One region of the Cellulomonas sp. KRMCY2 genome, then DNA from elsewhere that is predicted to be linked to it. Evidence: riboswitches for the same ligand, from Rfam matches in the RefSeq annotation. Region 1 holds a riboswitch; the other holds the start of a gene.

Region 1 (16,585 bases):
GCAGGATGAGCAGGGACAACGCCAGGGCGCCCTTCCCGTGGGACGAAGGCCCGACGTCAGGGCTCTCGACGACGCCGCCGTGGACGCCGGTCGGCGCCGACGGTCGTGAGGTGAGCGTCGCCGCCGAGCGCGGGGTCAAGGGCTCGATCTACGAGCACTACCGCGCGCTCGTCGCGCTCCGGCACGCGGAGCCGGCAGTGGTGGACGGTCGCTTCGAGATGCTGCTGCCCGACGATGCCGCGATCTTCGCCTTCCTCAGGCGGTGGCACCGGACCGAGCTCCTGGTGGTCGCCAACCTGTCCGGGGTGCCGCAGACCGCGACGTTCGGCGAAGAGGTCGGCGACGACGAAGTGGTCGGCGACGCAGCGCGGGTCGGTGGACGAGCCGGGTCCTGGCCTGGTGCGGAGGTCGTGCTGACCAACCAGCAGAGCGACGACGCGGGCACCGGCGACCCGGTCTGGCTCGGCCCGTCACACCTGGCGTTGCGGCCCTGGGAGGCAGTCGTCCTGCGGCGGACGCACGGCGCAGGTGCAGCAGCCTGGCGCTAGTGCAGAAGTCAGTGCAGCAGCTTGGCGGCGCCTCGGGTGGCCATCACGCGGGACAGCGCGACCACCGCACCGGTGATCGCGGCGGCGGCGGCGATCTCGCCGAAGCGTGCGTCGCCCTCGTCCTCCGGCTTCGGTGGCTTGTGACCGACCGTCATCTTCCAGGCGCCGGCGATGAGCTGCTGGGCCGCCCAGGCCGCGGCCAGCGCGACCCCGAGCCCGACGAGCTTGGCGATCATGGACTGCTTGTCGGCCACAGGGACCTCCTGGTTCGGCGGGGGCGGTTCGGCGTGAGCGGTTCACTCGGGTTCACGGTCACGCTAGTGCGCGGGCCTGGTCGGTGCCCGCCGGTCTCAGGCGTCCTGGACCCACAGGTAGACGTCGAGCCCCGCCGCGTCGGCCTGGGTGGCGAGCCCGATGACGGCCTGCACGACGGGCAGCAGATCCTGCCCCGCCAGGTCCAGCTCCTCGGAGCCCGCCCACTCGGTCGCCACATCGCCCGGCAGGTCCGGGTCCTCGGCGACCCCGAGGTCGACGAGGACCTCGCAGAGGAACTCCGGCAGCCGGAAGAGCTGCTCGTGCTCGAGGTCGATCTCGGCGACCTCGAGATCGCCCGCGCCGAAGTGCACGGCCCGGGCCGCGACCTCACCGAGCACCTCGAGGTCGAGCGGGCCCATCGACGGCAGGTCGACGTGCGGCACGTCGCCGGGGACCGGACCGAGGTCGAGGGCGTCGGCGCGATGCAGCGCCTCGGCGTGGGTCGCGGCGAAGAGCTGGGCGAGGACAGCCATGGTTCCTCCTGGTGCGCTGGGCCGCCGCGACGCGACGCCCGGCGTCGGGCACCGCACCGCAGTGACGGTTCCGCATGGTCCGTACCCCGAGCGTATCCGGGTACTCTTGCGGCGAACGACAGGGGAGCGTCGTCCGGCGAGCCGGACACAGACGCTGAGAGTGCGGACATCCGCAGACCCTCGAACCTGATCCGGTTGGTACCGGCGTAGGGAGTCGGGACGTCTCTGACGTCGGCCCGGTCGTCACGTGGCGTGCCCGATCGGCGTGCCCCGTGACGCCGGTCGGCGTCCCCCTCCTGGACCCACGAGGAGGACGACATGGCGGGCACAGCCCACCGGCCGGCAGCAGCCGGCACCAGCACGCGCCACACACCCAGCACGAGACGCCCGACGACCCTGCGCCCGACGGCGATGCCGCTGCGCACCGTCGGGGCCGTGGTCGGCCTGCTCGCGCTCGCCGGCTGCTCGGCGATCGGAGCGGACTCCGGAGCGTCCGGCACCGACTCCACCGGCGGCACCGGCGGCACCGGCGGGACGGTCGTGCTGGTCACGCACGACTCCTTCGCCCTGAGCGAGGAGCTCATCGCCGACTTCGAGGCGACCACCGGCCTGACGCTCGAGCAGCGCGCACCCGGTGACGGCGGGGCCCTGGTCAACCAGCTCATCCTGACCAAGGACGCCCCGCTCGGCGACGTGGTCTACGGGATCGACAACACGTTCGCCTCCCGGGCGATCGACGAGGGCGTGCTCGACCCGTACACGTCGCCGGCCGCCGGCGAGGACTCGGCCCGCTACGCCGCGGACGACGAGGGCCACCTCACGGCGATCGACGTCGGCGACGTGTGCCTCAACGTCGACCACGAGTGGTTCGCCGAGTCCGGGGTGCCCGAACCGGTGAGCCTCGAGGACCTGACCGACCCGGCGTACCGCGACCTGCTCGTCGTGACCAACCCGGCGACGTCGTCCCCGGGCCTCGCCTTCCTGCTCGCGACGGTCGGCGCCTTCGGCGAGGACGGCTGGCTCGACTACTGGGCCGCGCTGCGCGACAACGGGCTCACGGTCGTCAGCGGCTGGTCCGACGCGTACTACGTCGACTTCTCCGGACCGTCGTCCGAGGGCGACCGGCCGATCGTGCTGTCCTACGCGTCGTCGCCGCCGTACGAGGTCGCCGAGGGCGCGACGTCGGCGCCGACCGGCGCGCTGCTCGACACGTGCTTCCGCCAGGTCGAGTACGCCGGGGTCCTGGCCGGCGCCGCCAACCCGGAGGGCGCCCGCCAGGTGATCGACTGGCTGCTCAGCGCGGAGGTCCAGGCAGACATCCCGGAGAGCATGTACGTCTACCCGGTGGACTCCTCGATCGGGCTCCCGGAGTCGTGGACGCAGTACGCGCCGCAGCCCACGGACCCGTTCACCGTGGATCCGGCGACGATCAGCGCGAACCGTGACGACTGGATCCAGCAGTGGACGGATACCGTGATCGGTTGACATGACCACCGGCCCCACCGGCCCCCGCAGCGCCGGCCGCTACCTCGCGTGGACCCTCGCCGTCGTCGTGCCGCTGGCCTTCCTCGGCGTGTTCTTCGCGCTGCCGGTCGGCACGCTGGTGCTGCGCGGCTTCGTGCACGACGGCACGCTCGACCTGTCCGGGTTCGCGGACGTCTTCGGGCGCCCGCGCACCTGGCGGATCATCGGCCTGACCGTCGGGCAGGCGACAGCGGCGACAGTCGTCGCCGTGCTGCTCGGCATCCCCGGGGCCTACCTGCTGCACCGCTGCGACTTCCGCGGCCGGGCCGCCCTGCGGGCGTTCGTCGTGGTGCCCTTCGTGCTGCCGACGGTCGTCGTCGGGGTGGCCTTCCGGTCGGTGCTCAGCGACTCGGGGCCGCTCGGGGCGCTCGGCCTCGACGGGACGTTCGTCGCGATCGTCGCCGCGCTGGTCTTCTTCAACTACGCCGTCGTGGTCCGGACCGTCGGCGGGTTCTGGGCGCACCTCGACCCCCGCACCGAGCAGGCCGCCCGGGCGCTGGGCGCACCACCGTGGCGGGCCTTCCTGACCGTCACCCTGCCGGCGCTCGGACCGGCGATCGCCTCGGCGGCGGCGATCGTGTTCCTGTTCTGCGCGACGGCCTTCGGGGTGGTCCTGGTGCTGGGCGGGACGAGGTACGGCACGGTCGAGACCGAGATCTGGGTCCAGACGACGCAGTTCCTCGACCTGCGCGCGGCCGCGGTGCTGTCCGTCGTCCAGCTCGTCGTCGTCGCCGGGGTGCTCGCGGCTGCCGGCCTGGCCAGGTCCCAGCGCGAGCGTGCCCTGCAGCTCGGCGCGGCCGACCGGACGGTCCACCCCGTGCGCCTCGCCCTGCGCGGTCCGCAGCGTCGCGCCGGCGACCTGCTCGCGGTCGGCGTGACCGGCGTCGTCGTCGTCGGACTGCTCGCCCTGCCGCTCGCGACAGTGCTCGTGCGCTCGTTCCACACACCGAGCGGCTGGGGGCTGGGCAACTACGTCAACCTGGGCACGACGGGCGGCGCGAACACCCTCAGCGTGACGGTCTGGGAGGCCGCGCTGACCTCGCTGCGGATCGCCCTGGACGCCACCGTGATGGCCGTGGTCGTCGGCGGCCTGGTGGCGCTGGTCGTCTCGCGCCGGCCGCGCGCGAAGGGGGCCCGGCGGGCCGTGCGGCTGCTCGACGCGGTGTTCATGCTGCCGCTGGGCGTCTCGGCCGTCACGGTCGGCTTCGGCTTCCTGGTCGCCCTGCACCGCCCGCTCGGGCTCGACCTGGACCTGCGCAGCTCCCCCGTGCTGATCCCGATCGCGCAGGCCGTGGTGGCGACGCCGCTCGTCGTGCGCACCGTGCTGCCCGTGCTGCGCGCCATCGACACCCGCCTGCACGAGGCGGCGGCCGTGCTCGGCGCATCGCCCGGCCGGGTGGTCGCGTCGGTCGACTGGCCGATCGCCGCGCGCTCCCTCGGCCTCGCGCTCGGACTGGCGTTCGCGGTGAGTCTCGGGGAGTTCGGCGCGACGTCGTTCCTGGCGCGGCCCGAGCGTCCGACGCTCCCGGTCGTCATCTTCCGCTTGATCGGACGGCCCGGGGCGGACAACCTGGGCATGGCGCTCGCGGCGTCGGTGCTGCTCGCCCTGATGACCGCGGCCGTCATGGCGCTCGCGGAACGACTGCGAGCCGGCGGGGCGGGAGACCTCTGATGGCACGCGGCAACCCCGGCGGCCGGCTCCGCGACCCCCGCCGGCACCCCCGACCCGATCTCCGCCCCGATCGGGCGAGGTCTCCGGGGCAGATCACCCCCGATACCTTGCCCGACCGTGATCGCGGGGCGGGCGGGGCGCTCGGGGCGGGCGGGGCGGACGGGGCGGGGCGCGGGCTGGGCGTGCGGGACGTCGTCGTGCACTACCGGGACGACGACGGCACGACGGCGACGGCCGTCGACGGGCTGAGCCTCGACGTGTCGCCCGGTGAGGTCGTCGCGCTCCTCGGACCGTCCGGCAGCGGGAAGTCCAGCCTGCTGCGGGCCGTCGCGGGCCTCGAGCCGATCTCGGCCGGCTCGATCACCTGGGACGGCGCCGACCTCGCGGGCGTCCCGGTCCACCGACGCGGCTTCGGGCTGATGTTCCAGGACGGCCAGCTCTTCCCGCACCGCGACGTCGCGCGCAACGTCGCCTACGGGTTGGAGATGGAGCACGTCGACCGCGCCGGCCGGCGGGCGCGTGTCGCCGAGCTGCTCGGGCTCGTCGGGCTCGTCGGGTTCGGTGCGCGCGAGGTGGCGAGCCTCTCGGGTGGGGAGCGGCAGCGCGTCGCGCTGGCCAGGTCGCTCGCCCCGCGGCCACGCCTGCTCCTGCTCGACGAGCCGCTGTCAGCCCTGGACCGTGCGCTGCGCGAGCGGCTCGCGGGGGAGGTGCGGGCCGCGCTCACCCGGACGGGCACGACGGCGATCTTCGTGACCCACGACCACGACGAGGCGTTCGCGGTGGCGGACCGGATCGCGGTGATGGACCTCGGCCGGCTGCTCCAGGTCGCGCCGCCGGCCGAGCTGTGGCACCGACCCGCATCGCGCCGGGTGGCCGAGTTCCTCGGCTACGAGGCCTTCGTGCCGGCCGGCGCACCCGAGGCGGTGGCCCTGGCGCAGCCAGGTTCGCCGGCGCGCGCCGATGACGACGTGCTGGCCATCGGCCCCGGCTCGCTGCTGCGTGCCGACGACGGCGTGCTCGCCGGCCGCGTGGTGCGGTCCGGCTTCCGGCGCGGTGTCGTCGAGACCCTCGTCGACGTCGACGGCATCGGGCAGGTCACGGTTGTCGAGCCGAGCCGGGCGTACCTCACGGGCGCCGCACCGGAGCCCGCATCCGGTGCGGAGCTCGCCCCGGCATCGGGTCTGCCCGTGCCGGGGGACCGCGTCCGGCTGCGGCCCGATCCGGCCGCGATCGCCGTCGTGCCCGGCTCCTGATCAGGTCAGGCGGAGCTGCCACCCGCCGGAGCCCCCTGCAGGCCGGAAACCGAGCGCTGCGTTGATGGCGAGCATGTGGCTGTTCTCCTCGGCGTTCCAGGTGCCGATCCGACGGACGGTCGGCTTCCGGGCGACCAGGTGCTCGAGGTTCGCTGCCTTGACCAGCATGCCGAGCCGGCGCCCGCGGTGCTCGCGGAGCACGAGGGTGTCGTGCTGATGGACGACCTGGTCGGTCCAGCCGAGGCAGACGAACGAGGTGTACGCGGCCAGTGTGCTTGACGGCGTGTGGACGGCCGCGGTCGTGAGCTGGCGTCGTCCCCGGCTGCGCAGGAGGTCCTCGCTCGCGCGCACGCGCTCGGCATCCCATGGGGCCTCCGCCGCGTCGAAGCCTCCGAGCGGTGCGTCCGTGCTCATCCGGGTCTTGAGCACGGCGAACTGGTCGACCAGCTGGTCGGGACATGCGTCCTCCCAGGTGGCGAGGCGATAGTCGGCACCGGCGGAGGACTCGGCACGTGCGCGGTGCACGGCCAGCCGGTCAGCGTCGAGCGGCACGTCGAGGATCGAGTAGCGCTCGACCTGCGCGAGGGTGAAGCCGCGCGTGAGGGCGAAGCGGACCGACGGATCCGACGTCCGGACGAGCCCGGTGCCTGAGCCGGGGGCGAGCGTGCCGGGCCCCGGGCTTGGCTCGGAGGCCTGGCCGGTCCCGACCGCGAGGGTGGTCCGGCCGGCATCGCGCGCGAACGCCACAGTCGCCGCGAAGAGATCGGTGCCGACACCCTGCCGCCGCGCCGAGGGCCGCACGTCGAGCGCGAACCGCACCGTGTGGGTGTTGTCGCGCGTCCACATCTGCAGGTGCGCTCGGCCGAGGACCCGTGCCGGATCCGGTGCGTCCGTCGGATCGTCCCGGACGGCGGCGAGCAGGACGTGGTTCGCATAGCGGTCGTCGTGGAGTGTGACGAGCATCTCGAGAGCGGTCAGCGCCTGGTCGTCGGTGCCCCACGACTCGAAGGAGCTCGCCCGCTCCGCCTCGACGGCCCCGTGCAGCAGCCAGGCGCCGGGCGCGTCGAGATCGGCGGGTGCTGGCACGATCCGAATGGACCACGACGTCATGGGCGAAGATTGCCCGCCCTGGACGCTCGCGGTCCACTTGGGCAGACCCGCTGTCAGCCGAGCTTCTTCTGCCACGCGCCGCAGACCCCGGTGGGTCGGAACCCCAGCGCGACGTTGATGCCGAGCATGAAGGCGTTCTCCTCGGCGTTCCAGGTGTGGATCCGTCGGGCGTCCGGCCGGATCCCGGCGAGCCGCCGCAGCAGGTCCGTCTTGACCAGCATGCCGAGCCGGTGCCCCCGGTGCTCGCGGACGACCAGCGTGTCCTCCTGGAAGACGACCTCGGGCTGGCGCCAGGGGTACTCGACCATCGTGAAGGCCACCAGCCTGCCGGTGGGGCCGTGCACGGCCGCGACGGTCAGGTACCCGTGGCCGCGCGCGGCGATGTCCTGCTCGGCCGTGCGGATGCGCTCGACGTCCCAGGGGTCCTCCTTCATCTCGAGCTGCCCCATCGGGGCGTCCGTGCTCATCCGCGTCTCGAGCCCGGCGAACTGGTCGACCCACTCGTCCGGCGCCCGGTCGGACCACGCGACCAGGCGGTAGTCCGGCCCGGCCTGCGCCGCGGCGTCGTCGTGCAGACGCTCGACCAGGCCCGGGTCGATCGGCAGCTGCAGGACGCTGTACCGCTCGGCCTGCTCGAGCGCGTAGCCGCGGTGCAGGGCAAAGGCGGCCTCGGGGTCGGCCGCCGAGATGCGCCCGCTGCCGGTCGGTGGCTCGATCGCGAAGGGGTCGTCGGCGGCGGGTTCATCGGGGTGCTCGCTCGAGGCGATGAGGGTCCGGCGGCCGTGCTCCGCTGCGATCCGCTCGCACTCGGCGAGCAGCGCCGTTCCCACGCCGGCCCCGCGATGCTCCGGGTGCACCAGGACCTCGAGGTACGCGAGGTGCTCGTTGCTCGTCCTGGGCATGGCGATGCCTGCGGTGCCGATGACCTCGCTCGGCTGGGGCGGGGTGCCGGCGTCGGCGCGCATCGCGACGAGCTGGATCCGGGTCGAGTAGTCCTGCCGCCGGAGGTAGGTCAGCGCGTACAGCGGGCTGTAGGCGAGGTCGTCGTGGCCCCAGTGGTCGAGGTCGACCGCGACGGACACGGCCGACGTGCCATGGACGGCCCAGGCGTCGGGGGCGTCGAGGTCGGCGGGCACCGGTGCCCGCGTGATGGTCCACGTGGTCATGCGCCACTGTGGGCGCACGACGGCGTCGCGCGCCACGCGTTTTCGAACATGGGCCGGTGCGTGCCGGGGCTCAGTGGCTGAGCAGCCAGGTCAGCACCTCGTGGGCGTGCTGGTCGGGCGGGAAGACCGGGTAGAAGACGTGCTCGGCCACTCCGCCGGTGACCACGAGGGTCAGCCGCTTGAAGAGCCGCATGCCGTCGACCTCGAAGGTCGGCAGAGCGAGTGCCGCGGCCAGCTCGAGGTGGGGGTCCGAGAGCATCGGGAAGGGCAGGTGCAGCCGTGCGACGGCTTCGCGCTGGTAGCGCAACCCCTGGCTCGAGAGGCCGAACACCGCCGCGGCGCCGGCGCGAAGCAGGCTCTCGTGGTCGTCGCGGAAGCCGCAGGCCTCAGGCGTGCAGCCGCGCGCGCCGGGGATGGCTTCCCAGCCCTGCGGCAGCTCGACGCCGGGATGTGCGGTCAGGGGGTAGAGGAACACGATCGTGCGTGGGCCGGGCAGGTCGGCGAGGTCGACAGTGGTGTGGTCGGTCGAGCGCAGGCTCAGCTCGGGCATCCACGCGCCGCGCACGTGGGCTGCGGCGCCGTCGTCGCGCGGCACGGGAAGGCCCGGTGCCGGTGACAGATGGGTCGTCACGTCTGGCCCCCTTCCCCGATGAGCGAAACCGTACCGAACCGGGAGCCCCCGTGGGACCTGTCGCCTCGAGATGCGCGTCGGCGCGGGTCGCCGGTCATCACATGCGCCCCCGGCGGTGCGGTGCCATGCTCGAAGAGCCCACTGCGGCTCACTGTCCGAGGAGGACCCATGTCCGAGAACCGCCGAGTCCTGGTCGACATGGTCCTGGGAGCCCGCGCCGACGCCGTCTGGGCCGCCCTGCGGGAGCCCGATCAGATCGAGCGGTGGTTCGGCTGGGACTACGACGGTCTGGCCGCCGAGATCCGGCAGATCTTCGTCGACGACGTCGAGGCGGACCAGCAGGCCGGCTCGCTCGCCTTCCCGGACGGCGACCGGATCGTGCTCGATCCGCAGGGCGACGACCGGACCGGTCTGCGGGTGCTCCGCAACGAGCACCCGGCGGGCTACGTCGGCGAGTACGACCCGATCGACGAGGGCTGGATCACCTTCACCCAGCAGCTGCGGTTCGGGCTCGAGCGGCACCGCGGCCAGGCGCGGCGCACGGTCTCGGCGCTCGGCGTGGGACTCGGCCCGCAGGACGACCCGCTGCTCGCCCGGCTCGGCATCCGGCTGCTGGGCGACGAGCCGGTCGGTTCCCGGTACACCGTCGACCGCGCGGACGGGACGCAGTTCGGCGGCGAGATCTTCTTCCAGACCGACCTCCAGCTGGGCCTGACCGTCGAGCAGGAGGGTGATGACCTGCTCGTCATCGCGCGCACCCCACCGTCGAGCGCTCCGCCGGACGGTGCGGCGATGTTCGTCCTGAGCACCTACGGCCAGGACGACGCCGGGCACGCGGCGACCGAGGAGCGGTGGACCGGGTGGTGGGGCAACGCCGACGTGACACCGGCTCAGCGCCAGGTGCCGTCCCACTCGTAGAGCGGCGCCGTCGTCTGGTACTCGCGCAACCGGTGGACCCGCCCGCCGGTCGTCGTCGCGAGGGTGATGCCGTCGAACGTGCTGCGGTTGCCGGCCCAGGTGCACTCGAAGGTCCACTCGGCGACCTCGAACCCGTCGCCCAGCCGGTGGGAGGTCGTCTCCCACCGGTGGATCTGCCCGCCCTGGCCGAACCACTGCTCCATCCACCGACGCACTGCCACCGGGCCGCGGTAGACCGGACCGTACGACTCGGTGACGACGCAGTCGTGGGCCAGGGTCGCCAGCACCGCGTCCACATCATCACGTCGCCAGCCGTCGATGTACTCCTCGAGCACCGTCACTGCTCGGCCTTCCCGGCCGCTGCGTCCGGCTCGGGCGAGCGCCGCTGGGGGTACGGCGTCCGACCTTGTGCGAGAGCTGCCACGAACTCGGCGATCTTGCGGGTGCGGGTCTCGGCACGCTTGACCGAGGTGATCCGGTAGATGATCGCGTACCGGTTGGTCCCGGTCAGGACGTCGAACCAGGCCTGCGCGCGGGGTTCGGCGGCGAGTGCGTCGGCCAGGTCCGCCGGCACCTGCGCCCCGGCCTGACCGCCGTAGGCCTGCTCCCAGCGACCGTCCGCCTGGGCCGCGCGGACCTGGGCGCGCCCGGCCTCGTGCATCAGGCCCGCACTCTCGAGGCGGGCGACGTGGCCGACGTTCCGGGCCGACCAACGGCTGCGCGCGCGCCGGGGTGTCATCCGCTGCAGCACGGTCTCCGCGTCCCGTCGAGCGCCCTGACCGTCGATCCAGCCGAAGCACAGCGCCTCGTCGAGGGCCTGGGCGTAGGTCAGGGACGTCACCGTCCCACCCTTCTTGTGCAGCACGAGCCACACCCCGGGGGACGTGTCGTGGTGCTCGGCCAGCCAGGCACGCCACGCGGGCGCATCCGGCAGGAGCAGCTCAGGGAGGTCGACAGCCATGCTGCCATCGTGCCCCTGCGGTCCGACACGCGTCAGGGTCCACGGCCGAGGGAATGCCGGGCGGCCTGTTGTAGTTGAGCCGAGTGGACTCAAGTCTGGGCCCGGCGACTTGCATCGTGCCCGACGACGGCGCAGACTTGAGCGCAGCAGGCTCAACCATCGGTCGGCATCGTCCGTCGACACGCACTGTGTCCACACGCGATGCCGGACCACACGCAACGCAGCTCTCGCGGCGAGACGCGCCGAGGAGCACGAATGATCAAGGAGCGCCTCACATGGCACGTGCAGTCGGGATCGACCTCGGTACCACCAACTCCGTCGTCTGCGTCCTCGAGGGCGGCGAGCCCACCGTCATCGCCAACGCCGAGGGATCACGCACGACGCCGTCCGTCGTCGCGTTCTCCAAGACCGGCGAGGTCCTGGTCGGCGAGGTCGCCAAGCGGCAGGCCGTGACGAACGTCGACCGCACGATCTCCTCGGTCAAGCGCCACATGGGCACCGACTGGCACGTCGCGATCGACGACAAGAACTACAACGCGCAGGAGATCTCCGCACGCGTCCTCGGCAAGCTCAAGCGCGATGCCGAGCAGTACCTGGGCGAGCCCGTGACCGACGCCGTGATCACCGTCCCGGCGTACTTCAACGACGCCGAGCGTCAGGCGACCAAGGACGCCGGCCAGATCGCCGGTCTGAACGTGCTGCGCATCGTCAACGAGCCCACCGCCGCCGCGCTGGCCTACGGCCTGGAGAAGGGCAAGGAGGACGAGCTGATCCTGGTCTTCGACCTCGGTGGCGGCACGTTCGACGTCTCCCTGCTCGAGGTCGGCAAGGACGAGGACGACTTCTCCACGATCCAGGTCCGGGCCACGCACGGTGACAACCGGCTCGGTGGCGACGACTGGGACAACCGGATCGTCCAGCACCTGATCAAGGAGGTCAAGAACACCGCCGGCGTCGACCTGTCCAAGGACAAGATCGCGCTCCAGCGGCTGCGCGAGGCCGCCGAGCAGGCGAAGAAGGAGCTGTCCTCCTCGACCAGCACCAACATCTCCATGCAGTACCTGTCGATGAGCGAGAACGGCCCCATCCACCTCGACTCGAAGCTCACCAGGGCACAGTTCGAGCAGATGACCGCTGACCTGCTCGAGCGCACCAAGGAGCCGTTCCGCACCGTCATCCGTGATGCGGGCATCAACGTGGACGACATCCACCACGTGATCCTCGTCGGTGGCTCGACCCGCATGCCGGCCGTGACCGAGGTCGTCAAGGAGCTCACCGGTGGCAAGGAGCCCAACAAGGGCGTCAACCCGGACGAGGTCGTCGCCGTCGGCGCCGCGCTGCAGGCCGGTGTCATCAAGGGTGAGCGCAAGGACGTCCTGCTGATCGACGTGACCCCGCTGAGCCTCGGCATCGAGACCAAGGGCGGCGTGATGACCAAGCTCATCGAGCGCAACACGGCCATCCCGACCAAGCGCAGCGAGATCTTCTCGACCGCTGACGACAACCAGCCGTCGGTGCTGATCCAGGTGTTCCAGGGCGAGCGCGAGTTCGCCCGGGACAACAAGCCGCTCGGCACGTTCGAGCTGACCGGCATCGCGCCGGCCCCGCGCGGGGTGCCGCAGATCGAGGTCACCTTCGACATCGACGCCAACGGCATCGTGCACGTGTCCGCCAAGGACCGCGGCACCAACAAGGAGCAGTCGATGACGATCACCGGTGGCTCCGCGCTGCCGAAGGAAGACATCGACCGCATGGTCAAGGAGGCCGAGGAGCACGCGGCCGAGGACAAGAAGCGCCGCGAGGAGGCCGAGACCCGCAACCACGCCGAGTCCCTGGTGTACTCGACCGAGAAGGTGCTTGCCGACAACGCCGACAAGGTCCCGGACGACGTCAAGACCGAGGTCACTGCGGCGGTCGCCGCGCTCAAGACGGCGCTCGAGGGCACCGACCTCGAGGCGGTCAAGTCGAAGCAGGCCGCGCTCGCCCACGTGAGCCAGAAGATCGGCGAGGCCATCTACGCGTCGGAGGCCGCCAACGCTCCGGCAGCCGATGCCGAGGGTGCTCCGACCTCCGCCGCGTCCGACGAGGACGTGGTGGACGCCGAGATCGTCGACGAGGACGAGGCCAAGTGACCGACCACCTCACCGCTCAGGGTGGGGCCGACGACGTCGACCCCACCCGGCCGCGGTTCACCGACAAGCGGCGCATCGATCCGCAGACCGGCGCGGTGCGCGAGCCCGCCGCACCCGCAGGCGCTACCGCAGCGGGCCCAGCCGGCGCGTCCGACGCGTCCGACGGGTCCGACGGGTCCGACGAGAGACTGCTCACGGGCGCCGACGCCCCGCCCGAGCTCGAGGCCGCCCAGGCGGTCGCCACCGAGCGGCTCGAGGACCTGCAGCGACTGCAGGCGGAGTACGTCAACTACCGCAAGCGGGTCGAGCGGGACCGTCTGGTCGCCCGTGACCAGACGGTGGTCGCGATGGTCGAGGCGCTGATCGGCGTGCTCGACGAGATCGACCTGGCCCGGAAGCACGGCGAGCTCACCGAGGGCCCGTTCGCCTCCATCGCCGAGAAGCTCGAGGCCACGCTGGGTCGCTTCGGCTGGGAGAGCTACGGCGCCGAGGGTGAGACGTTCGACCCCACGGTGCACGAGGCGCTGATGCACCAGCACTCCGACGACGTCACGGAGCCGACTGTCGTGGCTGTGCTTCAGCCCGGGCACCGGGTCGGGGACCGGATCGTGCGGGCGGCGCGGGTGTCGGTCGCCGAGCCTGAGGACTCCTGACGGTCACTGACCCGCGGACCACGACTGATCGGACGACGACGGACGGAAGGGGGTAGGGATGGCCGGCCAGGACTGGTTCGAGAAGGATTTCTACGCGACCCTCGGCGTGCCGAAGAACGCGGACGCCGCGGCGATCAAGAAGGCCTACCGCAAGCTGGCGCGAACCCTGCACCCTGACCACAACCCCGGCGACGACGCGGCAGAGGCCCGCTTCAAGGAGGTCGGCGAGGCGTACGCCGTGCTCTCGGACGCCGAGCAGCGTCAGCAGTACGACGCCGTCCGGGCGATGGCCGGCGGCGGGGCCCGCTTCTCCGCACCGGGTGGCGCGGGCAGCTCGGCGGGATTCGAGGACCTCTTCGGTGGTCTGTTCGGCGGCGGTGCACCGGGCGGCGGCCAGCGGGTCCGGTACACGACCCAGGGCGGTGGCGGCGGCTTCGACGACATCCTCGGCGGGCTGTTCGGCGGCGGCGGCGGTGGTCAGACGGGCTTCCGGCCGAATCGCGCACCCCGGCAGGGTGCCGACGTCTCGGCGACCACGACCCTGCCGTTCCGGCAGGCCTTCGAAGGCTCGACCGTCTCCCTCCAGGTCGACGGGCGTCGGGTCAACGCCCGGATCCCGGCCGGGGTGCGGGACGGCCAGAAGATCAGGTTGCGCGGCAAGGGCCGGCCGGGCGAGCTCGGTGGGCCTGCCGGTGACCTGGTGATCGCGGTCAAGGTCGAGCCGCACCCGGTGTTCAGCATCGACGGGCGTGATCTTCGGGTCACCGTCCCGGTCACCTTCGCCGAGGCCGCCCTCGGAGCCCAGATCGAGGTGCCGACGATCGACGGTGCCACGGTGCGGGTCAAGGTCCCGGAGGGCACGCCGTCCGGCCGCACCCTGCGGGTCCGGGGCAAGGGCGTCGTGACGTCGCAGGGCACCGGCGACCTGCTGGTCAACGTCCAGGTGGTCGTCCCGCAGCGGCTCTCGGACCAGGCGCGCAGTGCGGTCGAAGCCTTCGCGCTGGCGACGAGCGACGCTGACGTCCGGGCCGACCTGCGGGCCAACGCGGCGACCTAGGCAGGTCAGCACACCGGACGAGCGGCTCACGACGAGCCGCTCAGGACGACGAGGGAGGCGTGATGGGTGTCCCGTACGACGAGCCCGCCTTCGTGATCTCGGTCGCGGCGGAGCTCGCCGGCATGCACCCGCAGACCCTGCGGCAGTACGACCGGCTCGGCCTGGTGTCCCCCGGCCGGGCACGCGGCCGCGGTCGTCGCTACTCGCTGCGGGACGTCGCGACCCTGCGTGAGGTGCAGCGGCTGTCGCAGGACGAGGGCATCAACCTCGCCGGGATCAAGCGCATCCTCGCGCTCGAGTCGCACGTGAGCCGTCTGGAGCAGCAGGTCGAGCTGTTGCGGTCGATGGCCGACCCGGGCCGCCGGGTGTTCACCGCGGGTCCGCAGGGAGAGGTCGTGGCCGTCCCGCGCGGCCACCGGCCCGCCCGTGTGACCTCCACCGGCGCCCTGGTGGTGTGGCGCCCCAGCCCGCCGCGGACCTGATCGACGGGCGGGCTGTGACCGGATGACGAAGAGCGCGACCCGTGGGGGTCGCGCTCTTCGTCGTGGGGGGATGCTGGACTCTCGTGTGCCTACCGACGGAGCTGGTTGAGCAGCTCGACCGCGCGGGCGTGGGTCTCCGGAAGGGGTTCGATCCAGATCCGGGGCGGCTGGCGCAGCAGGTCGGTGATCTGGAGCTTGGCAGCCTGCTCGTTGACCCGCAGGCGCATCCGGCGAACGGCCTCGCCGAGGTCCCAGTCGCGAGCGACCAGGACGGCGAAGGCCCCGCCACCCAGTGCGGCCATCGGGTGACCCGGCGCCATCGCGGACGTCAGTGCCCGGCCCATGGCGGCCGAGCGCGCCATCCGGCGCCACGGCGCGAGGTCCTGGGACGCGACGTCGACCAGGACGAGGCAGTGCGTGTGGAAGGCGTAGTGCGCGTGCTTGCCCGCGGCGCCGTAGGTCTCGCCGAGCCGCACACCCAGGTACTCCGCCGTCGGCAGGCCGGACTCGGGGTCCATGCAGGCGGCCTGGACGGGTGCCGACTCGATCGCGCCGGCCCAGCCCTCGCACAGCGCGCGGACGACGTCGAGGCCGGGGTCACGGCCGATCAGCCGGAAGAGCACGCCGACGTCGTCGAGCGTCTCGGCGATGCCGACACCGGCGGCACCGCGGACCTCGCCCAGCCGTCCGGCGGCTGCGCAGGCATTCGCACCGGCGCTCAGCGCCTCGGCCAGGGCGTCCACAGCAGGGTGGTACCAGTCGCCCGGACGTAGCCACACGGAGTCGACAGTCTCGGCCCGCCACTGCTCCCGCAGGGTCGAGGCCCAGGCGTCGCGCATCTGCTCGGTCGAGGTCACGCCTGATGAGACAGCCCTCAGGCCCGCCTATGACGCGACTTCTGGGGGGAATGTGCCCGAAGTGCACCGATCTCACCCAGGTGGGCGGCGCCCGACGCCCGGCCGACGTGAGACGCTGTGACCAGAGGGCCCGTACACTGGGACGGCTCCCCGCGCCCGGACGCCGTCGTCCGGGCGTCTGCAGCACCCGGACCGCTGGGGCGCGGTGTGCCCGCGCACGCCGACGATCGCCGGAGGGGAGGACGCCGTGAGGCTCGCCAGCGACTGGGAGCTGTCCAGCGACGCTGAGCTGATCACGGCTGTCCGCAGCGGCGTCTCGGAGGCCTTCGGGACGTTGTACGAGCGGCATGCCGACGCCGCCCGGGCGGTCGCCCGCCAGTACTCGAACTCCGCCGCCGACGCCGAGGACGCCGTCGCCGACGCCTTCTCGCGGGTGTTCGTCGCGATCCAGGGCGGCGGCGGGCCCGACGTCGCCTTCCGGGCCTACCTGTTCACCGTGATCCGCCGGGTCGCCCTCGTCCGGGTCGAGAGCGGCCGGCGCGCGCAGCCGACGGACGACCTCGAAACCTTCGAGGAGGCGTTCGGCGCAGGCGAGTCGACCGAAGAGCCGACGATGGCGGGCTTCGAGCGCGGCGTCGTCTCCCAGGCGTACAAGTCGCTGCCCGAACGGTGGCAGGCGGTCCTCTGGTACACCGAGGTCGAGGAGCTGACGCCGGCCGAGATCGCACCGGTGCTCGGCCTGACCGCCAACGGCGTCGCCGCGCTCGCGTACCGCGCGCGCGAGGGCCTGCGGCAGGCCTACCTCCAGCAGCACCTCGCAGCACCGGCCAGCG
Region 2 (12,943 bases), 730 kb from region 1:
CGGCCAAACAGCACTTGCACCGTTACTCGGACAGACCCCTGTTGAGCACGTGCGTTCCGAGGACTGCGGGAAGTCGTTCCTGGATGCGTGCAACGAGCTCGGGGACGAGCGGGGCCGGCACCGGGCGCCCGAGTCCGAAGCCCTGAGCTGCGAAGCACCGCATGTCTCGGAGCATGAGCAGCGTCGCGTCGTCCTCGACCCCTTCAGCCACCACGTCAAGGCGCAGCACCCGTGCCAGCTCGACGGTCGAGCGCACGATGGCCGCGCTCGCATCGTCGTCGATCATTCCGGTGACGAACGAGCGATCGATCTTCAGCCGCCGGACCGGCAGTCGCTGGAGGTACGCCAGCGAGCTGTGGCCGGTGCCGTAGTCGTCGATCGAGAGCATCACGCCGAGCTCCGAGAGTGCGCTGAGGACCTGCATCGAGCGCCGTAGGTCGACCATCGCGGTGCCCTCGGTGATCTCGAGCTCGAGCGATCGTGCCTCGACGCCATGTCGAGCAAGGGCCGCGCGCACGTCACCGACGAGGCCGGGGGCTAGCAGGTTGCGTACCGACAGGTTCACTGCGACCGTCAGGTCCAGGCCTTCGCGCCGCCAGCGCGCGCACTGGTGCAGCGCGCTGTCGAGCACGTACTGCGTGAGGGGGCCGATGAGTCCGATGTGCTCGGCCGCGGGGATGAAGGCGTCCGGTCCCAGCAGCCCGTGGCGCGGGTGCTGCCAGCGCACGAGGGCTTCGACCCCGAACACGCGCCCGCTGCGGATCTGGAGCTGCGGCTGGTAGTGCACGACGAGGTCGGCGTGTTCGATCGCTTCGCGCAGCTCCGCGATCACCATGGGCGCGAGCGTGCCGCCCTTCGCCATCTCGATGCCGTAGCGCGCTGACCGGTCCGACCGCGCCCTGGCGGCCGACAACGCCGCGTCCGCTCGGAGTAGCGCGACCGCCGTTTCCGGTCCGTCTTCGGGCAGGACGAGGGCTCCGACACTCACCTCGACCGAGACGGACAGGTCGGCCAGGTCCAGGGGGAGCTCCAGGGCCATTCGGATGCGCACCGCCTCGCAGTAGGCCTGCTCACCAGTGGTGATCGACGGGTCCAGGACCCCGAACGTGTTGCTGCCCATCCGCGCCACCAAGGCGCCCCCGCCGGTCAGCTCGCCCAACCGGACGCCGACCGCGTGCAGGATCGCGTCGCTCGTGCGGGATCCGAGGGTGTCGTTGATCTCGGAGGACCGCTCCAAGTCGATCAACAGGAAGCCCGCGACCTGCCCGTGCGCATCGCTGAGGAGCCCGTCGAGCCGATCGACGAAGAGTCGGCGGTTCGCCAGACCCGTCCCGTAGTCGGTGTCCGCGAGCAGACCGAGCCGGTCCGCTTGGTGCTCCAGCTGGCGCACGATGCGGACCATTCGGACAACAAGGAGCGGCACCATCAAGCCTGACGAGATCAGGACTGCAGCGTTGTGCGGCGGGACGCCAGCGATCACTTCGCCGGCGAGGAGGGCCGGTCCGACAGCTACGGCGGCCGCTAGCGCCACCATCCGAGGCACCGACAGCCTCCCGGCGCGCTCGGGTGCCGGCGCGGACAGTGCGCGCATCGACGGGTGCAGGGCCGCCGCACCCATCAGCACGTAGGAAACCAGCCACCCGAGGTCGAGCAGGTGCGTATGGGCGGCGATGGCGGGCACGAACACCCCCGCCGCGAACACGCTGTCGGCGACCAACAATGCGCCGAACGAACCCGCGACCAGACGGGACGCGCTGTTCCACACCCTCTCCGCCATGGCAAGCCGCACGAGCATGGTGAAGAGCAGCACGTCACCCAGCGGATACGCGACGCCGACGACCCGGGTGAGCATCGGCTCACCGTCGGCGGTCCAGGTCGGCTCGATCAGGAACACCCAGGAGAGCAGACCGAGACCGACCATGAGGATTGCGGTGTCGAGGAGCACGGCCGAACCGCGTGCAGGGCCGCGGCTTCGCACGAGCACCCACAGCCCGCCGGCAAAGAGGGGGTATGCGGTGAGGTAGAGCGCGTCGGCCGGCGAGGGGAACGGCTCGATCAGCGCCACGTGCTCATACCAGCCGTACAGCCCGTCCGCCGCGACCCAGGTCACGGTACCGGCAGCCATCAGGTACCACGCGACGGGGTGGGCCGGCCGGTACCTACGAACGCCAACCATGATCGCGGCAGCGCCGGAGACGCCTATCAGGCAGTAGACGACATCACGGCTCACCCCGAGCGGCAGCGCGACGCAACCCGCGGCGGCCAGGACGCCGAGGAACAGATAACGGCGCCAAGACGCCTTCACTGCACAGCCACAGCACTTTCATCGGCATTTCGCGGCCGAAGGTGAGGGCTTTCGGGGCTCATCGGACATCCGGTAGGGGCGCGGCTCGCCGGTGAGCGCGGTGCGGGGTCGTCGCGGTTGGTCGTGGACGGCGGCTGCGCCGGCTGCATGACGTTCCCGGAGCCGTGCCGGTGGTGGTCCGGTGGCGCCAGCGCACGTGGCGGTGCCCCGACCCGGGGTGTCCGGTCGGGGTGTTCGTCGAGCAGCACCCCACTCTGGTCGCGCCCCGCGGGTCGCTTAGCTGCAGGGCCGTGACCTGGGCGATCACTCAGCTGCGCCACGAGCACGCCACAGTCGCTGGCCTGGCGCGCCAGCTGGGAACCTCGTGGAAGACGGTGTGGCGTGCGGTCCGACCCCGGTCGGTTGAGCTCGCCGACGACGAGTCCCGGCTCGAGCGGGGTCGGCTCGGGTGGGGCACCCTTCAGGATGGTGATGAGCCCCATTGTTCGATGTCGGGCACCGGCGTAGGTTCGAGTGCACCACGCGATCGAGGAGGCTTCTGATGGCTGGACTGGAGTTGAAGAGTTTCGATGCACCCGATGACGTTCGGCCGTTCGCGGACAAGGGTGAGGCGCAGGTTGTGACGCTCGCCGGCAGTTCGGTGCTCAAGGCTCGGTTTGAACCGGGCTGGCGGTGGTCTGAACACCTCCGTCCCGTCGCCGGCACCGACAGCTGCCAGTCACCCCACTTCCTCTACGTGCTCTCCGGGCGGATGCACGTGGTCATGAACGATGGCACAGAGGCCGAGGCCGCACCCAACGACGTCGTGCGCATCGAACCTGGCCACGACGCCTGGGTCATAGGGGACGAGGCATGCGTCGTCGTCGACTTCGGGGCGTCCCCCGCCTACGCCTCTCCCCACAGCACCTGATCCGGAGTAGAACCGGTGCTAATCGGGCACCGCTTGCCCCTCTGGAGGTTCTTGCCATGCCCAAGTTCATGGACGTTCACCACGGGATGCACGGCATCACCCCCGAGGCCCTAAAAGCCGCGCATCAGGCGGACCTCGACATCCAGGGTGACGAGGGGGTCGACTTCCAGAGGGCGTGGGGTGACCCTGACTCCGGGATGGTCTGGTGCGTTTCGGAGGCACCCAGTGCCGAGGCGGTCAAGCGCATCCATGAGCGCGCCGGTCACCCGGCCACCGAGGTCTACCCGGTCCCGGTGGAGGTCTAGCCTGACTCGTGCCACCCTCGGCGCCCGGATGTGACGGCGGACCGCTGACCTGCTGATTCGTCTCGCGGGTGGGCGGAATCGAACCGACTTGGGCCGCACCGGCTCCAAGGCCACGGGTGCCGGCAAGGGGTCGGTCAGCCCGCCAAACCCTGGAGCACGGGCGGCCCCTGGATCGCTCGCCCACTAGGCCGTGTTGACTAAGTCGGTCTTGATCCAGATGAGGGTGGCAGCGAGCTGGATCGCGGCGCGGTAGCTGCGGGCGGTCTTGTCGGTGCGCATCGCGATGCCGCGCCAGCCCTTGAGCGTGTTGAAGCACCGTTCGACGACGTTGCGGCCGCGGTAGCGGCGGCGCTGGTCGGGTCCGAAGTCGATCGGCCGTCCGGGCTTCTTGCGGCGGTGGGCGATCTGGTCGTCTCGTTCGGGGATCGTCGCGGCGATCCCGCGGGCCCGTAGCCAGGCGCGGTTCGCCTTGGAGGGGTAGCCCTTGTCGGCCAGGACCCTGTCCGGGCGGGTGCGGGGGCGCCCGGCTCCGGCCCGCGGGACGCGGACCTGGTCCAGCGTGGCGGCCAGCATCGTGGTGTCGTTCACGTTCCCGCCGGTGAGCACCCAGCTCAGCGGGCGGCCCTTGCCGTCGGCGACAAGGTGAACCTTGCAGGTCAGGCCGCCGCGGGAGCGACCGATCGCGTGGTCAGGCGGTTCGGCCCACGGATTCTTGTGATTCGCCAAGGCCCCCTGTGTCCCGGGTTAGGGTCGCGCCGTGCTGGTGGACGCGGGTGATCGTCGAGTCGATCGAGACCACCCAATCCAGGCTTCCCGCCGCGTCGGAGCGACGCTGCACCTCGGCCAGAAGCCTCGCCCAGGTGCCATCGGCGGCCCAGCGCGTGAACCGCTTGTAGATCGAGTTCCACTTACCGAACCGCTCCGGTACGTCCCGCCACGGCGCCCCGGTGCGGTACTTCCACACCATGCCCTCGACCGCCAGACGGTGATCGGTCCACGGACGCGAACGTCCCGAGGCCGCCGGCATCAGCGGCTCCAGGACAACCCACACCTCATCAGAGATCTCACGACGCGCCACCGGTCAAGACTCCCCGAACAACCCCCGAAACCTCTTGATCAACACGCCCTAGGTGGCGTTAACCTCGCCCTTTCACGGCGGTGGCGTGCCGAGGACGTGAAAAGTGCTCCTGACCAGGGATGATGTGGCTTGTCGAGGGCCGTATCAGTCCAGTTCGAGGAGCACCTTCCAGGTGAAGAAGCGTACCGGTTTCTACCACGGTTGACCGTTGACGCCGACGGCGGGTCGGCGGTCGGCCAGGCCGGCGGGGTGCTGCTGACCTCGACCGTGCGGGCCGCTGGTCTGGATGTCGAGTTGTCCCGGGCGTTGGCGCCGTGGCGGTCGCCGTCCGCGACGCACGACCCGGCCAAGGTCCTGCTGGATCTGGCCATGACCCTCGCCCTGGGTGGGGACACCTGCTCGGACCTGGCCGTGGTCCGCGCCGAGCCTGCGATCTACGGTTCGGTGGCCTCCGACCCGACGCTCTCACGGGTGCTGGCCCGGCTGGCCGGCGACGCGGACGCGGCCCTGGCCGCGATCAACCGGGCCCGGGCCGCCGCCCGCGCGAAGGTCTGGAAGGCAGTCGGCGTCCACGCTCCAGACCATGGCCGCGACGCCGCGCACCCGCTGGTCATCGACATCGACGCGACCCTGGTCACGGCACACAGCGATAAGCAGAACGCGGCGCCGACATTCAAGCGGGGGTTCGGGTTCCACCCGTTGTGCGCGTTCGTCGACCACGGGCCCGAGGGGACCGGGGAGCCGGTCGCGGTCCTGTTGCGGGCCGGGAACGCGGGTTCGAACACCGCCGCCGACCACCTGCACGTGATCTCGCAGGCGCTGGCACAGATCCCGGGGGCCACCCGCGGCAAGTCGATCCTGGTCCGGATCGACGGGGCCGGCGGGTCGCACAAGGTCATCGAGGCCCTGACGAGGCGACGGCTTGCGTACTCGGTCGGGTTCACCCTGCCGCAGAACACCCCTGACCTGCTGGGGCTCATCCCCGAGCACGTGTGGGCACCGGCCTACGACGCGGTCGACCAGGTCCGCGACGGCGCGTGGGTCGCCGAGCTGACCCACCTGATGGACCTGTCCGCCTGGCCGAAGGGGATGCGGGTGATCGTCCGCAAGGAACGACCCCACCCCGGCGCCCAGCTGCGCTTCGAAGACGTCGACGGCATGCGGATCACCGCGTTCGTCACCAACAGCACTCAAGGCCAGCTCGCCGACCTCGAGCTGCGCCACCGGCGCCGAGCCCGCTGCGAAGACCGCAGCCGCATCGCCAAGGACACCGGCCTGAACAACCTGCCGTTGAAGTCGTTCGCCGCGAACCGGATCTGGTGCGCCGTCGTGGCCCTGGCCGCCGACATCACCGCCTGGATGGGCATGCTCGCCCTGACCGGGCACGAGGCCCGGCGCTGGGAACCCAAGACCTTACGGTTCCGACTCTTCACGATCCCGGCGACCCTGGCCCGCTCCGGGCGGCGCGTCCGCCTGCACCTGGCAGCCCGGTCGCCCTTCGCCCCGCTGCTCCTGGCCGGGCTCTGTCGACTCGGAGCACTGGCTCCCGGCTGACACCGAACACCACCGCCCCGACGACCCCGAGCACACCCCCGGCCACTGGAACCGGCGCCCAACCCGCACGACAGCGGGCCGCCGTGTCATACCCACCGGCCAGAATCAGCAACCAGCACGACCATCGAGCCGCGCCAGACCCTCACGCCCGAGACCTGTGAAAGATCGAGGCTAGGCTGTGGGTGTCAGTCAACCACCGCGGGAGTTCGCACCAGTGAGCTGAGAGGACGGCTAGGGCCGTCGACCGTTGAACCTGTCCGGGTAATGCCGGCGTAGGGAGAGCATCACGATGCGCCAAGATGACGCTACAACTGTGTCCGCTGTGACCACGGGTCCTGTCATGGGCAGCACGAAGCGATTCGAACTTGTCGCCGGATTCCCGGGGATGAGTGTCCCGCTCCGGCGAGTGAACCTGAGCAACGGTGAGCACTTCGACCTCTACGACACCTCCGGGCCATACACCGACGAGAGCGCCGTGATCGATCTGGTGGCCGGGTTGTCCAAGACGCGAGACGGGTGGGACCGCCCCCAGGCCATTGACGGGGCTGCCACGCAGCTGGTCTGGGCAAGGTCCGGGATCATCACTCCCGAAATGGCCTATGTGGCCGCCAGGGAGGGGCTACCGGCAGGACTTGTCCGCGACGAAGTAGCACGGGGCCGGGCTGTCATCCCGGCCAACCACAGGCACCCAGAGAGCGAGCCGATGATCATCGGCAAGGCGTTCTCTGTGAAGATCAATGCGAACATCGGCAACTCCGCGGTCACGTCCTCCATCGCTGAAGAAGTAGAGAAGATGGTGTGGGCCGCCCGGTGGGGCGCGGACACGCTCATGGACTTGTCGACGGGTAAGGACATTCACCTGACCCGCGAATGGATTCTGCGGAACTCGCCCATCCCGGTGGGTACGGTGCCCATCTATCAGGCTTTGGAGAAGGTCAAAGGCGATCCCACCGCGTTGACCTGGGAAATCTACCGCGACACGGTCATCGAGCAGTGCGAACAGGGCGTTGACTACATGACGGTCCACGCCGGGGTCCTGTTGCGGTACGTGCCGCTGACAGCCAGGCGCGTCACCGGGATCGTTTCCCGCGGCGGTTCGATCATGGCGGCCTGGTGCCTCGCGCACCATCAGGAGAGCTTCCTGTACACGCACTTCGTCGAGCTCTGCGAGATCCTTCGACGCTACGACGTGACCTTCTCCCTCGGTGACGGGTTGCGCCCCGGATCCATAGCCGACGCCAATGACGAAGCCCAATTCGCCGAGCTGCGCACGCTGGGGGAACTCACCAGGATCGCCAAGTCCCACGGTGTGCAGGTCATGATCGAGGGCCCCGGACACGTCCCCATGCACAAGATCGTGGAGAACGTCCGGCTGGAGGAGGAGCTCTGCGAAGAAGCGCCCTTCTACACGCTCGGCCCCCTGGCCACCGACATCGCCCCGGCCTACGACCACATCACCTCGGCCATCGGCGCGGCAATGATCGCCCAGGCCGGAACCGCCATGCTGTGCTACGTCACACCCAAAGAACATCTGGGCCTGCCGAACCGCGACGACGTGAAGACGGGAGTCATCACCTACAAGATCGCCGCCCATGCGGCCGACTTGGCCAAACAGCACCCGCGCGCCCAGGAACGTGACGACGCGCTCAGTCGAGCCCGTTTCGAGTTCCGGTGGAATGATCAGTTCGCGTTGTCCTTGGACCCGGACACGGCCCGCAGCTTTCACGACGAGACACTTCCGGCGGAACCCGCAAAGACCGCACATTTCTGTTCCATGTGCGGGCCGAAATTCTGCTCCATGCGCATCTCGGCCGACGCAAGAACCTATGCGGGAGACAACGGGCTCTCCAGCCTGGAAGCGATTGACGCCGGCATGGCCGACAAGTCCGCAGAATTCGCTCGCATGGGCAGCTCGGTATACCTGCCGTTGCAGGCGATCTAGCCATGGCCGCCGCACCGCTGCCCGAGCCGGAGTCTCGGGAAATGGGAGGGGAACACGCTGTATCGCAGCGCCCCGACGGGACGGGTCGGGGCGCGCTCGCTCCACCGCGCGTTCGCGCGTCCGCTGATGATGCGATCCGCGTTCTTGACGAGCTGCGCCGGCGCGGCCCCCTCGTGCACTGTATGACCAACATCGTCGTGGCCGGCTTCACCGCGAACGTCTTGCTGGCTGTCGGCGCGTCACCGGCGATGGTGGAGAACTCCGAAGAGTCCGCAGAGTTCGCCCAAGTCGCGGACGCGGTCCTGGTGAATCTCGGGACCCTTTCCCCCGACAAGGTCACGGCGATGCGCGCCGCCGTTGCTGCCGCCGCACGGGCGGGCACCCCCTGGGTTCTGGATCCGGTCGCGGTCGGGGCCCTGGCGTACCGGACCCGGTTCGCGACCGAGCTGCTGGCCAGCGGCCCCGCAGTGATCCGCGGCAACCCATCGGAGATCCTCTCGCTCGCCGGTGTGACGGATTCGGCGGGACGCGGGGTGGACTCCACGTCCGGCTCGCGAGACGCCCTTGAGCGGGCCATCGAGCTTGCCCGTCGGCAAGGGACCACGGTCGCTGTGAGCGGTGCCATCGACTACATCACCGATGGCGCCGTGGTCCTGGACGTGCGCACCGGTCACGAGATGATGACCAGGGTGACCGGCGTCGGATGCGCCCTGGGGGCACTGGTCTCGGCGTGCTGCGCGGTGGAGCGCTCACCACTCCTGGCCGCGAGCGCGGCGACGACGATACTCACCGTGGCCGCCGAGGTCGCAGTCAAGCGGAGCGAGGGCCCGGGTAGCTTCGCGGTCTCCTTGCTGGACGCCCTGTACAGGCTTGACTCCGCAGCCCTTCGCACGCACGCGGGTTGAAGCCATGGCCCTTGACCTTACGGTGTACCTGGTGATCGGCACCCAGCCATCTGGTCCGCGCGGGACGCTCGCCACCGTGGACGCCGCGGTCCGCGGCGGCGTGGGCGCGGTGCAGCTGAGAGACAAGCAGGCGTCCGGACGCGAGCTTCTGGCGCTCGCCGTCGAACTGCTGGGCGCGCTGAGCGGCTCAGGGATCCCCCTGCTGATCAACGACCGACTTGACGTGGCCCTCGCGGCCGGCGCGGACGGCGTCCACCTGGGCCAATCCGATCTGGACGTGCACCACGCGCGGCGCCTCGCCGGCCCGCGCTTCCTCATCGGTCTGTCCGTCTCGCGGGCCGAGGAGATCGCGCAGGTGCACGCCCTGCCCACCGGCACCGTGGACTACCTCGGCATCGGCCCCGTGTTTCCCACCACGACAAAGCCGGATGCCCGGGCTGCCCTGGGACTCGACGCGGCAGCCGCCCTGCGCAGCTGCACAGACCTGCCGTGCATCGGGATCGGTGGCATCAACCGTCACAACGCGCCCTCGGTCTGGGCGACCGGGGTCGACGGGCTGGCCGTCGCGTCAGCGATCTGCGCCGCCCCCGACCCCGGCGCCGCAACCGCCGCTCTGCGCAATGGCCGCCCATGATCGTCCATGCGCTGAGCATCGCCGGCACCGACCCCAGCGGCGGCGCCGGCATCCAAGCCGATCTGAAGACCTTTTCCGCCTTGGGCGTGTACGGCACGACCGTCATCAGCGCGCTCGTCGCCCAGAACACCATGGGGGTCGCGGCGATCCATCAGGTTCCCGGTGACTTCGTCACCGTGCAGCTGGAGAACCTGTTCGACGATGTTCGCATCGACGCAGTGAAGATCGGCATGCTCGGCACCGCCGACGTCATCGGGGCGGTCGCGGCCGCCCTCAGGAGGCACCGTCCCCCGTACATCGTGCTGGACCCGGTCATGGTCGCCACAAGCGGTGACCGGCTGCTCACCGCCGATGCAAGGAGAGCACTACGAGAGGAGCTGCTGCCCGTCGTCGACCTGATCACCCCGAACCTGCTGGAGGCCGCCGACCTGCTCGGCGCGGACGAGGCCACCAGCGAGGACGAGATGTTCGGCCAACTTGAAGGACTCCAGCGGCTTTGTCCCGGTGTGCTCATCAAGGGTGGCCACCTCAACGGCCCCGAGAGCGTGGACCTGCTCCAGGTTGACGGGAAGGTCACCCGCCTGCGCGCCGCCCGCGTGCCGACGCGCAATACCCACGGCACCGGCTGCACCCTCTCCGCCGCAATCGCCGCGCTACGCCCCCAACGGCCGGACTGGACCAGCGCGGTCGCTGACGCCAAGGACTACCTGACCGGCGCACTGCTCGCCGCGCACGCCCTTGACGTAGGTCACGGGCACGGCCCGGTACACCACTTCCACGCGCTATGGCCACGAGGACGACCCCGCTCAGCAGCGTCCTGACGGACCGGACCCGGCAGCGTCGGCCGCATCCACGACGGCGGCGCCCGCCGCACGTCGGCCACCGAAAGCGCCTGCCCTGGCGTACACACCCGAGAACGCGAGCCCCGGCGAGGGGCTCTGGCTCATGCCGTCGAAGAAAGGGAGCATCCGATGTGCCCGCAGCTCGAACATGCAACAACCCTTGAGACCCGATCGAACCCGGAGGGCGCTGCGATGCCCCTTGCGGCCAAACGTGCTGTACGAGGCGGAGTACTTGGCAACTACGTCGATCAATTCGACATATTCCTGCCGATCATCGCGCTGGCCCCCGCCGCCGCAAGTCTCTACGGCGCCGAGAATGTGGCGACGAACGCAGGCCTGATCTTCGTCGCCACGTTGATCGGACGCCCACTCGGCGCTGCGATCTTTGGTCCGGTGGCCGATCGGATCGGCCGGACCACCACAACGAAGATCACGATGGCAGGCGTCGCCACCACAACCCTGCTTGTCGCTCTGGTACCCGGCCAGGCGCTGCTGGGCCCCGGTACCCTCATGTCGATCCTCGCGCTGCGCCTCCTGAGCGGGGTCTTCATCGGCGGTGGATACACGTCCGCCGTGCCGCTCGCGATGGAGTGGACAGTCCCGCGCCGGCGCGGCCTCGTCAGCGGTTTGATCATGTGGATGTCACCGTGGGCCAACGCCTCGATCGCGATGCTGGTCTTCGTTCTGCTTGGCGTATTGGGCGCGGACAGGTACAGCGCATGGGGCTGGCGGATTCCGTTTCTCCTGGGCTCGCTGATGGCGTTTGCCATGCTGATCTACTATCGTAAGTACGTTTCCGATGCCCCGGTGTGGAAGCGCACTGCCAAGGTACCGAACCCGCTCCAGGACATCTTCGTCGGTGCGAATCGCCGCCCGCTGCGGCAGGTATTCGTCATGATGACCGGGATGTGGCTCTTCACCAACATGGCGCTCGCGGTTCTCACCGGCCAGCTGAAGACCGACGGACACCTCTCCGATCAGGGCGTTTCCTTCACCATGATGTGTGCGACGGTGGTCTCGGCCATCGCCATGGCCGGCTGCGGCCATCTCTCGACCCTCATCGGACGGCGCGTCTTCTTCATCGGCTTCGGCGTTCTCTCCACGATTCTGGCGCCAATCGTCTACCTGGCGATCTTCCATCAGACAGCTCAGGCGGCGCTCGTGCTCCTCGTGGTGTCGCTGCAGATTGTCACGGTGTCCGTCTATGGTCCGATTGCTGCCTACCTGACCGAACGCTTCCCGACCGCAGTGCGCTCGAGCGGGTACGGCCTGGCATACAGCCTCTCGATCGTGCTGCCCGCCCTGTACCCGTACTACCTGCCGCCGCTGCAGCAGGCCCTCGGGGATCAGGAGGCCGTGGCCGCCCTGCTGGCACTCGCGGGCCTCCTAGTCGCGATCGGTGCGGTCGCCGGCCCGGAAACGGGTACGGTGGCGAGCTGAGGTGGTGCCGAAAGGGCTGCGCAGGTCTGCACGGATGGCACGTTCGCAGCACGGCTCGCCCATGACGAGCGCCCCGTGAGGACGGCGAGCTGGTCGCTGGCCACTGACTCGAAGGACCCTGCCCGTAGCGGTCCTGGACCCCCAGCAAGACCATGGACAGGCACCCGGTGATCAGCCCCACCGACGAGCAGGGGCGCGACGACGACGGCCGTGCCCATCAGGGGCACCGGGCGCCACCGGCGCACTGCGGTCGGCGAGAGGGCGAGGCCGCTGCGGCTCCCCGCATCGTCACTGCCCTCTGACCCCCTGTGCTCGCCATCCGTGCAGGACGGATGGCGAGCACAGGACGACACGCAGTCGAAGGCGTCGTCATCCCGACGCTGTGGTCACGCCGTCCGGGCTCGGCGCGAGCTGACCCGCTGTCATTGCAGCGTCGCTCGGATTCGGCGCGTCGCCGCGACAAGGTGGCGCAGCGCGGGCTCGACCTCGGCGTAGCCGCGGGTCTTCAGCCCGCAGTCCGGGTTGACCCACAGCCGCTCACCGGGCACCGCACGCACCGCCTCGGTGAGCAGGGCGACGATGTCGTCCTCGCTCGGCACCCGCGGCGAGTGGATGTCGTAGACCCCCGGCCCGACGGCACGTGCGAAGCCGGCCGCCTGCAGGTCGCCAAGGATCTCCATCCCTGAGCGTGCCGCCTCGATCGTCGTCACGTCGGCGTCCAGACCCTCGATCGCGCTCATCACGTCGCCGAACTCCGAGTAGCAAAGGTGCGTGTGGACCTGCGTGGTCGGTGCGGCCCCGGCGGTGGCGAGCCGGAACGCGCCGACCGCCCAAGCCAGGTACGCCGAGCGCTGCGCCTCCCGCAGCGGCAGGAGCTCGCGCAGCGCGGGCTCGTCGACCTGCACGATGTGGGTGCCCGCTGCCTCGAGGTCCCCGATCTCGTCGCGCAGTGCGAGAGCGACCTGCGACGCAGTCTCGGCCAGCGGTTGGTCGTCGCGCACGAACGACCACGCCAGGATCGTGACGGG

What was found. Region 1 has a riboswitch for thiamine pyrophosphate ahead of K415_RS0107810 (thiamine ABC transporter substrate binding subunit). Riboswitches for the same ligand answer to the same signal wherever they lie in the genome.
Region 2: linked by a shared signal. The riboswitch ahead of thiC (phosphomethylpyrimidine synthase ThiC) and the one ahead of K415_RS0107810 (thiamine ABC transporter substrate binding subunit) in region 1 are both predicted to bind thiamine pyrophosphate.

Annotation. Positions count from the first base shown of each region.
Region 1 is NZ_JAGF01000001.1:1,612,987-1,629,571, forward strand. Features, by position in the region: gene K415_RS0107795 (alpha-glucosidase) at 1-548, shown strand, start outside; gene K415_RS0107800 (DUF4235 domain-containing protein) at 557-802, opposite strand; gene K415_RS0107805 (hypothetical protein) at 899-1,336, opposite strand; TPP riboswitch at 1,447-1,566, shown strand; gene K415_RS0107810 (thiamine ABC transporter substrate binding subunit) at 1,655-2,821, shown strand; gene K415_RS0107815 (iron ABC transporter permease) at 2,823-4,532, shown strand; gene K415_RS21595 (ABC transporter ATP-binding protein) at 4,709-5,785, shown strand; gene K415_RS0107825 (GNAT family N-acetyltransferase) at 5,786-6,871, opposite strand; gene K415_RS0107830 (GNAT family N-acetyltransferase) at 6,949-8,061, opposite strand; gene K415_RS0107835 (peroxiredoxin) at 8,132-8,692, opposite strand; gene K415_RS0107840 (SRPBCC domain-containing protein) at 8,861-9,610, shown strand; gene K415_RS0107845 (nuclear transport factor 2 family protein) at 9,583-9,951, opposite strand; gene K415_RS0107850 (YdeI family protein) at 9,948-10,571, opposite strand; gene dnaK (molecular chaperone DnaK) at 10,847-12,703, shown strand; gene grpE (nucleotide exchange factor GrpE) at 12,700-13,356, shown strand; gene K415_RS0107865 (DnaJ C-terminal domain-containing protein) at 13,415-14,413, shown strand; gene K415_RS0107870 (heat shock protein transcriptional repressor HspR) at 14,476-14,895, shown strand; gene K415_RS0107875 (hypothetical protein) at 14,985-15,752, opposite strand; gene K415_RS23405 (sigma-70 family RNA polymerase sigma factor) at 16,000-16,585, shown strand, end outside.
Region 2 is NZ_JAGF01000001.1:2,346,613-2,359,555, reverse strand. Features, by position in the region: gene K415_RS0111340 (bifunctional diguanylate cyclase/phosphodiesterase) at 23-2,305, opposite strand; gene K415_RS23505 (helix-turn-helix domain-containing protein) at 2,470-2,847, shown strand; gene K415_RS0111335 (cupin domain-containing protein) at 2,847-3,215, shown strand; gene K415_RS0111330 (SCO4226 family nickel-binding protein) at 3,272-3,520, shown strand; one part of gene K415_RS23500 (IS5 family transposase) at 3,704-4,252, opposite strand; one part of gene K415_RS23500 (IS5 family transposase) at 4,254-4,547, opposite strand; gene K415_RS0111315 (IS1380 family transposase) at 4,800-6,152, shown strand; TPP riboswitch at 6,341-6,447, shown strand; gene thiC (phosphomethylpyrimidine synthase ThiC) at 6,493-8,094, shown strand; gene thiM (hydroxyethylthiazole kinase) at 8,097-8,999, shown strand; gene thiE (thiamine phosphate synthase) at 9,004-9,633, shown strand; gene thiD (bifunctional hydroxymethylpyrimidine kinase/phosphomethylpyrimidine kinase) at 9,630-10,454, shown strand; gene K415_RS0111290 (MFS transporter) at 10,605-11,915, shown strand; gene metE (5-methyltetrahydropteroyltriglutamate--homocysteine S-methyltransferase) at 12,338-12,943, opposite strand, start outside.